DNA from 3 places in the Flavobacterium sp. 90 genome. Region 2 is predicted to be linked to each of the others. Evidence: riboswitches for the same ligand, from Rfam matches in the RefSeq annotation. Region 2 holds a riboswitch; each other region holds the start of a gene.

What was found. Region 2 has a riboswitch for cobalamin ahead of C8C83_RS06835 (DUF5074 domain-containing protein). Riboswitches for the same ligand answer to the same signal wherever they lie in the genome.
Region 1: another riboswitch for cobalamin. It lies ahead of C8C83_RS13980 (TonB-dependent receptor); the one in region 2 lies ahead of C8C83_RS06835 (DUF5074 domain-containing protein).
Region 3: another riboswitch for cobalamin. It lies ahead of C8C83_RS24590 (TonB-dependent receptor); the one in region 2 lies ahead of C8C83_RS06835 (DUF5074 domain-containing protein).

What each region holds. Positions count from the first base shown of each region.
Region 1 covers NZ_SMGE01000001.1:3,353,956-3,357,228, forward strand. Annotated here, with positions in the region: gene C8C83_RS13980 (TonB-dependent receptor) at 1-1,710, opposite strand, end outside; cobalamin riboswitch at 1,737-1,937, opposite strand; gene cobC (alpha-ribazole phosphatase) at 2,005-2,541, opposite strand; gene C8C83_RS13990 (adenosylcobinamide-GDP ribazoletransferase) at 2,526-3,273, opposite strand, start outside.
Region 2 covers NZ_SMGE01000001.1:1,707,742-1,711,014, forward strand. Annotated here, with positions in the region: gene C8C83_RS06825 (type III pantothenate kinase) at 1-146, opposite strand, end outside; tRNA gene C8C83_RS06830 (tRNA-Phe) at 251-323, shown strand; gene C8C83_RS06835 (DUF5074 domain-containing protein) at 540-1,859, opposite strand; cobalamin riboswitch at 2,193-2,387, opposite strand; gene C8C83_RS06840 (MFS transporter) at 2,629-3,273, shown strand, end outside.
Region 3 covers NZ_SMGE01000001.1:6,046,415-6,049,687, reverse strand. Annotated here, with positions in the region: gene C8C83_RS24600 (T9SS type A sorting domain-containing protein) at 1-197, opposite strand, end outside; gene C8C83_RS24595 (DUF5808 domain-containing protein) at 803-1,021, opposite strand; cobalamin riboswitch at 1,560-1,796, shown strand; gene C8C83_RS24590 (TonB-dependent receptor) at 1,951-3,273, shown strand, end outside.

The DNA.
Region 1 (3,273 bases), 1.6 Mb from region 2:
GATATTCGAAACATTATAATCATTTATTATATCCTTCGGGTCATTGTTTTCTGTTGTATAAACAAAACCATTAAACATAAATTGATAATAAGCTGAAATTCTATTTCTGGAATAAGAAACAGATCCAGTTACTTTATTTAACGGAGTATAGAAAAGCTGTTTTTTGGTTTCATCATTTTTTGAAGCCGTGTAAGCATAAGTTGCATTTGCAGCGAAGATATTTTTACCAAATTGTTTTTTCCAGCTTAATAATGTTTCAGCACCATAACTATTTACTTTATCTGTATTTTGTGGAGACCAAATGCCGTTGCTTCCCGGAATCCATTGCAATAAATCTTTTATTTTCATGTAATAAAAGGTTTGAGTCAATGATATATTTTTGAAAGTGAAAACATTTCCAATTTCTGCCTGATAAGAACTTTCAGGTTTCAAATTCGGATTTCCTCCTTGTTCCCAGTACAAATCATTAAAAGTTGGGATTCTAAAATTTCGTGATAAATTCAATTTCAAATTATACAATTTGCTAAATTGATACGAAGATCCTAAAGAGAATAGAAGAGGAGATTGATAATTGTCTGTAAACTCTTTTCTGATTCCGAATTCATTTTTCCAATCCGTCGAAATATCTTGTTTTACCAATAAAGCAGCCGAACTAATTTCTCTAACGTGATCTCCAAAACCAGTTCCGTAACCTTTAGTTCTGTTGTAATCCAGAACTCCGTTTATTTGTGTTGATTTCGAAATTTTATAACCTAAATCTGCTTTCGTGATAAAGCTTTCTGTTTTTCCGTAAGTGAAAAAATTAACCGCATTATCTGGATAATATTGATAGTTTTCGAAAATATATGCCGCTTTCAGATTAGTGGTAAATTTGCCATAATCACCGTCATATTCTAATAAGTTTCGGTTAAAACCATTTACATATCTGGTTTTAGTTTCCGTTTCAGATACTAAGGAAGTGTTTCTGTCGGTATTTGAAGTTTGAGAGTATAATTTCAAACTATTTTTTGCGTCAAATTTGTAACCAACATTCGCGCTCATAGTTATTACATCATATTGACCATTTTGGTTCCAGCGTTGTTCGCCTTTCCAGTTGTGTTTATTGATGTATTTGTAATCATTTGTCGAACTATTTTTAGAAAAGCCAATTTGTGCGCTCCATTTTTTATTCGAAATATTGGTTTTAAAATTGATTCCAATAGTATTGAAACTTCCGTAATCAAGTTTTAAATTAGTCTCAAACCGATTATAAAATGCCAAATCGTTGTTTAAATGTACGGTTCCTCCAACGGCTCCACTTCCGTAAAGGACACTTCCTCCGCCGGCTTTTATACTTATCGAATTATAATCAGAGCCGGAAATAGTATTAAAATCAGTACTTCCGTTCATTTGAGAATTGATATTAATTCCGTTCCAGATTACCGCCGTTTGTGATGCCGTAGTTCCTCTAAAAGAAACTGTTGAGAGCATTCCACGCCCATATTCTTTAAAATAAATAGTGGAATTAAAGTTTAAAAGATCCGTCAATAAAGCCTCATTTTTATTAATGACAGAATCATTGAGTTTTAAAACGGATTGTGAATTGGAGTATTTTTTAAGATTTGCGTCAGAAACTACAACTTCTTTCAGTTTGGTAATAGAGTCGTTCTGCGCCGAAATAATTTGGCACAACAACAATAAACAAAAAGCAAAACGTTTTTTTAAAGTCATAATTTCTAAACTCTTTTTCCCGAGAGCTCGATATTCGTTACAAAGGCAGGTCTCCTGGCTTGCGTCTTGTTGTTTACCTTCCCATTCGCCGGGGCGAGCAGTGGTTTTGTAGTTACAACAAGCATTCTTTTCAGAACAAAGCTTACAGTTGCGGGTACAGCTCAAGAATTATTACTTGATTCCCTTTTAATGTGTTAATGAACACAACCTTAATTTCGTGCAAATATAAAGTTAAAATTATCGAATTTTCAAATTTGTTTCACTTTTTAAAACAAATTCTAAACAAAACGGCATTTAAAGTACTATTTTTATTACTTCGCCAAAGTCTACTTTATTATTAAAAGCATCTTTTAGAGGTAAAGAAGTTTGATGACATAAAATGCTTCTTATAACGCCGGCATGTGCTACAAGTATAATAGGAATTGTTATTTCTTTTGAAACCAAATCAGCTAAAAAACCTTCAACTCTCTGATGTAATTCAACAAAAGATTCTCCGTTTGAAACCTTAATAGTGACAAAATCTTCCATCCAGGGATTAAGTTCTTCTTGTGGAATATTATTCCAGTTTTTCAATTCCCAATCGCCAAAATTCATTTCCATTAAGCGGTTTTCTTTTTCAAAAGAAATGGTTTTGATGTTTCTCCCGATATATTCAGCCAGAATAACACAACGTTTCAAAGGACTTGAAAAAATAACAGCTTCTGAAGGTAATTGCGAAAGAATATTTTCGAAAACTAAGTCAAAAGGTTCTGCCAGATCAACATCAGATTGTCCGTAGCAAATACCTTTTTCACAAACGGTTTCAGTGTGACGAACTAGATAAATTTCCATACCAATAGAATACTTAAATAATAAACAACTTCACAAACCTGTTGCGTTGCACCAAGGCAATCTCCGGTATAACCGTCAATCCATTTCTGGAAATAACGCGCCAAAAAATAACGCATTATAAAAACCGGAATTATAGCCAAAAGAAATTTATATTGAAAATAAGAGAAAACAAATAGTGGGAGTAATCCGAAGAAAAAGGAACCTGAAATTTCTTTCCAAGTATGTTTTTTAGCAATAGGTTTGCTTTTACTTGAAGCATCATCACGAGAATACTCATGCGTGAAAATAATAGAAATTGCTGCCAAACGACTCAAAGCGTGAGCTGAAATAAATAAAAGAAAAATGAGAAGATAAGAGTTCTCACTGTTGAAAAGCAAAATCGATTCTGAAAGCAATTTAAATTTCAATAAAAAAAGCAAAACTAAGCCAATTGCTCCATAAGCACCAATGGCGCTATCTTTCATAATCATTAGGATTTTTTCTTTGGTCCAGCCTCCGCCAAAACCATCGCAAACATCAGCAAATCCGTCTTCGTGAAAAGCTCCGGTTGTCAATATCGAAGCAATAATAGCCAAAATTACAGCAGTTTCAGTAGACAAAAAAAGAGAAAAAAGATAAAATGTCAAAAAAGAAATGCTTCCCACAATCCAACCAATGAAAGGAAAATATCGAGTTGCTTTATTCAGATAATCAGGATCGTGATTAATGTTTTTTGGACATGGAATTCTGGTG
Region 2 (3,273 bases):
TCAGAGCAATTTGGAAATTTTTTTAAAATTTTTTCAATATTTTTTTCGAGCTCATTTTTATCAAAAACAAAACTCTCCAAAACATTATTATCCTCAAAGACAGAAGCTTTAATTCTTGTATTACCAACATCAATTGCTAAAACCATATTTATTTTTTTACCTCTGCGAAGATACGAATTGATTTTTTTAAAAAAATGTTTTGGATAAACGGAAAATGATTCTATCTTTGCACCCGCAATACGCACACAAAGGTACCTTAGCTCAGATGGTAGAGCAATGGACTGAAAATCCATGTGTCCCTGGTTCGATCCCTGGAGGTACCACAAAACCCGAATAGAAATATTCGGGTTTTTTGTTTTTAATATTTTCGTGAAAAGTTTAACTGCGTCGAATTTTACCGCAAAGTTCGCAAAGATTTTTTTAAGTAGGGATTTTGTAAAAACGCAAAGTTCGCAAAGCTTTGTGTTGATCTAGCTTTGCGAACATTGCGTTTTTACTTTGTGGTCTTTGCGGTTAAACCACCTAATTACGAAAAAAACTTATTGCTGAAACACAGAAACCGCAGGGAAATAATACCCTGAGAAACTTACTGTTTCTGTTTTAACACCAGAATCAGCATTGAATAAATAAAGATTATTGATGGCGAAATTTGCTCCAAATCCTTCATTTACTGTATTTACTACCAAAGTGTTTTTCAGGCGATCATAACCAATTCCTGAACCATATAATATATTAGATTGTGTTAACGTAATAAAAGGCGTTGCCAATGATGCCGTAGTTCCAGTATATTTATAAACTTGTTTACCACCACTCCAACTTCCGTTTTTAGCAATAAAAACATTATTTTTAGCTGCTGTAATAGATCCCGGATGCCAAGCTCCCCAACTTCCGTAAGCTTGAAAACCTAAAGGAATTTCTGTTACTGCAAGTGTACTTGAATCTATACTTATAAGGTTTGTACCTCCAGCTGCCCATACTTTTTTATCATCAGTAACAGCAAATCCCAGAACCATAGCAGGAATCGTTTTTACAACGGCAAATGTCGAAGCATTAAGAACAATAACTCCTTGCGAAGCAGACAATGCAAAAACATAATTACCAACTTTAACAATATCTCCAACCTGACCTGTAACACCAGCAACTTGTCCGTTTAATGCCATTGTATTCAGATTAAGCTTGTAGATACCATTACCAGAAGTCAATAATACTTGATTTTGATCAATACCAACTAGCGCACGCCAGTCGTTTCCGCCTTGAGCCGGAATCCTTTTTTCTTCTTTAAGTGTATAAGCATCTGTAACTACAACTGGTCCGCCAACTTTAGAAACTAAGAAAAGTTTTTTATTAAAGATCGTTCCAAATTCTAATGTAGACGATTCCGGTTTTAAATCTTTACCCGGATTTGCTTTTACAAAAACACTGTCTTCTATTGTTTTTGTGTCATATCTATAAAACCCAACTGTTCCTGTTCCATGTCCAAACCAACCTTCGTTGATCATGAAGAAACCGTTTTCATAAGGTCCTAATGCAAGAACATTATAGGTTAGAGACGTTTTTCCGCCATCGTTTTTTGCTGTCATTGTAACTTTAAAGTCACCTCTTGCTTCTGGTTTAAAAACATAAGTAGAATCAGATCCTACAACTTTTCCGTCTACAGCCCATTCGAAAGAAACATTCTTTCTATCTGTTAGTTTTGAACTTAATTTTAGACTTTTACCAATGGTCAAAGTGTCTTTTAATTGTTGCTGACCATTTATTGCCGGAGCCGCTGTAAAATTGTCATCATTATTACACGAAACGGTTAAGATCATTAAAGAAGCAATTGCGAGTAGCTGCTTAGAAAAAAATTGGTTTTTCATTATTAAATATTTAAAATTAGATTACTTAAATCTTTAAATCGAAATACAATTTATGTTCAGCAAAAGTTTATAAAATTAACCTCTGCTTGCTTTTGTTTAAAAAGCAAAACATCTTGTACAACGCTACGTTTTAATGATTTTTTTAATGAAGAAACTGAATGTACCGAAAAGAAAAACATCCCACAGAAAGTTGATTTCACGATATCACATTTGCAGAAAAAAAATCTCATAAACTCTTTTTTTGGCTTACGAGAATAGAATAACCAAGCAATACCATTATCACATAAAGTGAAAAAGTATTGGTTTTAATTCAAGCTTCAATCCCCGAAAGCTATTTATTACTATAAAAATGGCAGGTCTTCTGACTTGCTCCCTACACCCAGCCTTCCCTTTCAAAAAATGAAAAGTGACATATTAAAGGGTTTCAGTTAATGAGCTTACAGCTGCGGGACAGTTTTGGAGTTACACCAAATTCCCTTTTAATGTCAATATTTATTCAATATGACAACCATTTTCTGTTTTAAAATTGTGTCGCAAAACTAGTGTTTTCTTTCTTAAGAAAGTACTACTTCTTTATATTTAAAACCTTTCCTACATCTTTAATCTATGATTTATTTTAAGCTATTGAGCATTTAACAGCCATAAATCGAGCAAGTCAAAAATTGCATCAATTTTGTTAAAAAAGTATTGACCAAATAAAAAAATATCCTATATATTCGTAAAATGTTATTTAATTATTTGATTAACTAATAAAAACACAAAATATTTTATGAGTAAAAATTCTACAAAAGGCATTTGGAAAGTAATTTCGGCCTCGTCAATGGGAACAATGATTGAATGGTACGATTTCTATATTTTTGGAAGTTTAGCAGTTGTAATTTCCACTAAGTTTTTTCCAAGTGACAATCCTACAGCAGCCTTTTTATCTACGCTGGCGACTTTTGCTGCAGGATTTGTAGTTCGTCCTTTTGGGGCATTATTTTTTGGAAGACTTGGCGATATTATTGGTCGGAAATATACTTTTATGGCTACTTTATTATTAATGGGAGGTTCTACTTTTTTAATTGGCTGTATTCCCAGTTATGAAACTATTGGTTTTCTTGCTCCTTTATTGGTTCTTGTTCTTCGTTTATTGCAAGGACTTGCGCTTGGCGGTGAATATGGAGGCGCAGCCACTTATGTTGCAGAACACGCTCCGGTCGGTCAAAAAGGATATTGGACTTCCTGGATTCAAACCACCGCTACAGTTGGTTTATTTATCTCTTTAATGGTAATTCTTGCTACTAAAAACGTTCTTTCTGCTGAAGATTTTGATTCCTGGGGATGGCGCGTTCCGTTTTGGGTTTCTATCGTAATGGTTGGTGTTTCGTATTTGATTCGGAAAAACATGGACGAATCTCCTGTTTTCGCTAAA
Region 3 (3,273 bases), 4.3 Mb from region 2:
GAAACACTGCTATCACCTCCTAAATTCCCAACTATTTTGTTGGAACAAGCATCGCAGTTTTGAATGTTGGCGCTATTGGTGCGCGTTCCATTCTCGAATTCATAGGTTTGTGCAAAACTGCATAAAGCAAATAATAATAGTATGACGGTAAGAAATCCTTTAACCGAAAATTTTTCTCTTGTAATTTTTTCTTGCATAATAATTTATTTTAAATAGTTAAGATGCAGTACTATACTATACTGTGCTACAATGATAAGAAAAATATTAATATGATGTATATAATGTTAAAAAATAAATGATTTACTTATTTTTTAATGAGTTAATTATGGTATGTGTTTATGTGTTATTGATAATGTTTGAGGAAGTCCATTTTATTAATGTTTAAAAAACGAAGACAATTAAATACATAATTATACATAATAATCACGGAGTGAAAGCCAGCAATTGATGTTGTTAGCAAAAAAATATTTGTAGAAATCAAGAGTTGAAAGTCTGCAACTTGTACCGTTAGGTACAAAATGTTGGTAGAAAACATCAATTGGAATTGATTTAGCGTGCCGTAGGTATGCAATGATTAGCGTTTCGTTGCGTACCTACGGCACGCCAATGTATTTATAATCTAATTTCTACCAATATTTTGTACCTAACGGCACATTTCAATTCTTGATTGGTATGATATTTTAAATTATGTAATTGACTTAATTTGTATTTGATAGAGAAGCATTATTATGCTTTTTTCACAAAAAGTAATGTAAAAAAATCCAATATTGAAGAGGTATGTATTTCTTGTAAAAGTTATATTTTATACTTTAGAAAATATAAAAAACATTGGAATTAAAAGTAAAATTATAAACACAAGAAATAGAATTACGGAGCGAGGATTTGCGAAATTTATTGTAAATCCTGCTTGTCCATTTCTTTTAGGTGGAAATAAATCTTTGTCATTTTTGTTATAATAGAAAAATCCCCATTTCCAGTTTTTAGAATCTGAAAGATTGCTGTTTTCTCTGTTATTTTCCATTTCTTTTATTAATTTTTAGAATTATAAAGTTACTCTTAATTTTTTTAAGTGTTGGATATTAGTTTAAAAGAAAGCTAATTAAAATTAATATTATAAAGAGACTACAATATTGTCATTTTTGATTTCTATGATAAAAGTATTTTTTTTTCAGGAGCTGATCCCGCTATTCGTTAAGCTTTTTTAAAAATATAATTAATCTCGCAAAGGCGCAAAGACACAAAGTTTTTGTCATTTCGACAGAGGAGAAATCACACTAGAAAATCCGCAATCAAAATCGCCAATCTTTGTCGAGTTCCGTGTGTGATTTCTCCTCTGTCGAAATGACAAGATTGGGGTTAAGCTACGTCTTAAGGAGAGATTTCTTCAACATAATATTATAATTATTCCCGAAGCTTAATGATATTTAACTTCGGGATTTTGTATTAAATTAATTATTTCTAATAAAAACAATTGTAATTAAAAACATCTGTTTTATAGTTATATACCCTTCTGTTTTCTGTTTTTTATCAGAAAATAGGTATTAACTGGTGTGTTTATGTATCTTTGCGCTCGCAATGGTTTAGCTATTCTTTTCGAGTTTAGCTGACGAAGAGGGAATCAGGTGCAAATCCTGAACAAGCCCGTTACTGTAAATTCCATGCAACATTTTGACTGATCTAATCGCTTTTTTAAGCCTTTGAAATCGAATCTTTTGCCACTGCATTTTTTCTAAATGTGGGAAGGCTGATCAAAATGGGAATAAGTCAGGAGACCTGCCAATGCGTATAATTTCAAGCTCTCGCGGACCAGAGTTTTGAGACAAACACAAATATCAAACTAACATTTGATTTCGATTTTACCGTTAACAACTATTTAGTTAAATAGAGTATTTTTTTATGCACTTATGTGAACATAGGCGTTTTCGCCTAATACATAGTGGATTTTTTGTATTGGCATGGATTTTATTTTTGAATCCGATGTATGCACAGGATAATCCGCTGAAAAATAATAAGGAATCAGATTCTTTAAAGAAACATCAATTGAATGAGGTTATTGTAACCACAAGCAAGCGTGAGTTTAAGGTCGAATCTCCTATGCCTGTACAGATATTGTCAGGAAAACAGCTCGAAAAATTAAATAGTCTTTCTGTTGCAGATGCTGTGCGTTATTTTTCTGGAGTGCAATTGAAAGATTATGGCGGAATTGGCGGTTTGAAAACTATCAATGTCCGAAGTTTAGGAAGCGCTCATACGGCGGTTTTTTATGATGGAATGACCGTTGGAAATGCTCAAAACGGACAAGTAGATCTTGGGAAATATTCGCTGGATAATATCGAAGCCATTGAATTGTATAACGGACAGAAATCGACTATTTTTCAGCCAGCAAGAGGTTTTTTCGCTTCGAATACACTTTTCTTAAAGACAAAAATTCCCGATTTCTCCTCCGGAAAAAATACAAAAATAAGAGTTGGCGTAAAAACAGGTTCCTTCGGACTTTTTAATCCTTCTTTTCTATATCAGCAAAAATTATCTTCCAGATTCTCTCTTACAGCAAGTACTGAATGGCTTAAAGCCGATGGAAAATATAGGTACAGATACCAAAAAACAAATGGTTATGATACAACGGCAGTTCGTCAAAATGGAGATATTACAGCGTTAAGAAGCGAATTGACATTTCAGGGAAAACTTGGAAACACTGGTCAAACCTCGTTAAAAGCGTATTATTATGATTCTGAACGCGGACTTCCGGGAGCAATTTTAGCCAATAAATATGAATATGTGCAGCGACAATGGGACAGAAACTTTTTTGTTCACGGCTCTTATCAAAATTCTTTTTCTAAGAAATACGAATTATTGGCGAATATAAAATTCAGCAGAGATTATAATCGGTACATTGATCCGGATTATAAAACACTTCAGGGAGCGCTGGATAATAAATATTATCAAAATGAATTTTATGCTTCTGTTGTAAACCAATACACGATTAAAGAATGGTGGAAAGTTTCTTTGGCAACAGATTTTTCGATCAATACACTTACTGCTAATTTATACCGATTTCCATATCCAACCCGATATTCTTATTTGGCCGCATTATCTACAGAAATGCATTGGTCAAGACTTGATATTCAGGCAAATTTATTAGGTGCTTACGTTGACGAACAAGTAAAATATTATCAGCAAGGAGACAGTCAGCATGTTTTTTGTCCGGTTGTATCGGCTTCTTATCAGCCTTTCGATAGTAAAAATTTCAGAGTCAGAGCATTTTATAAAGAA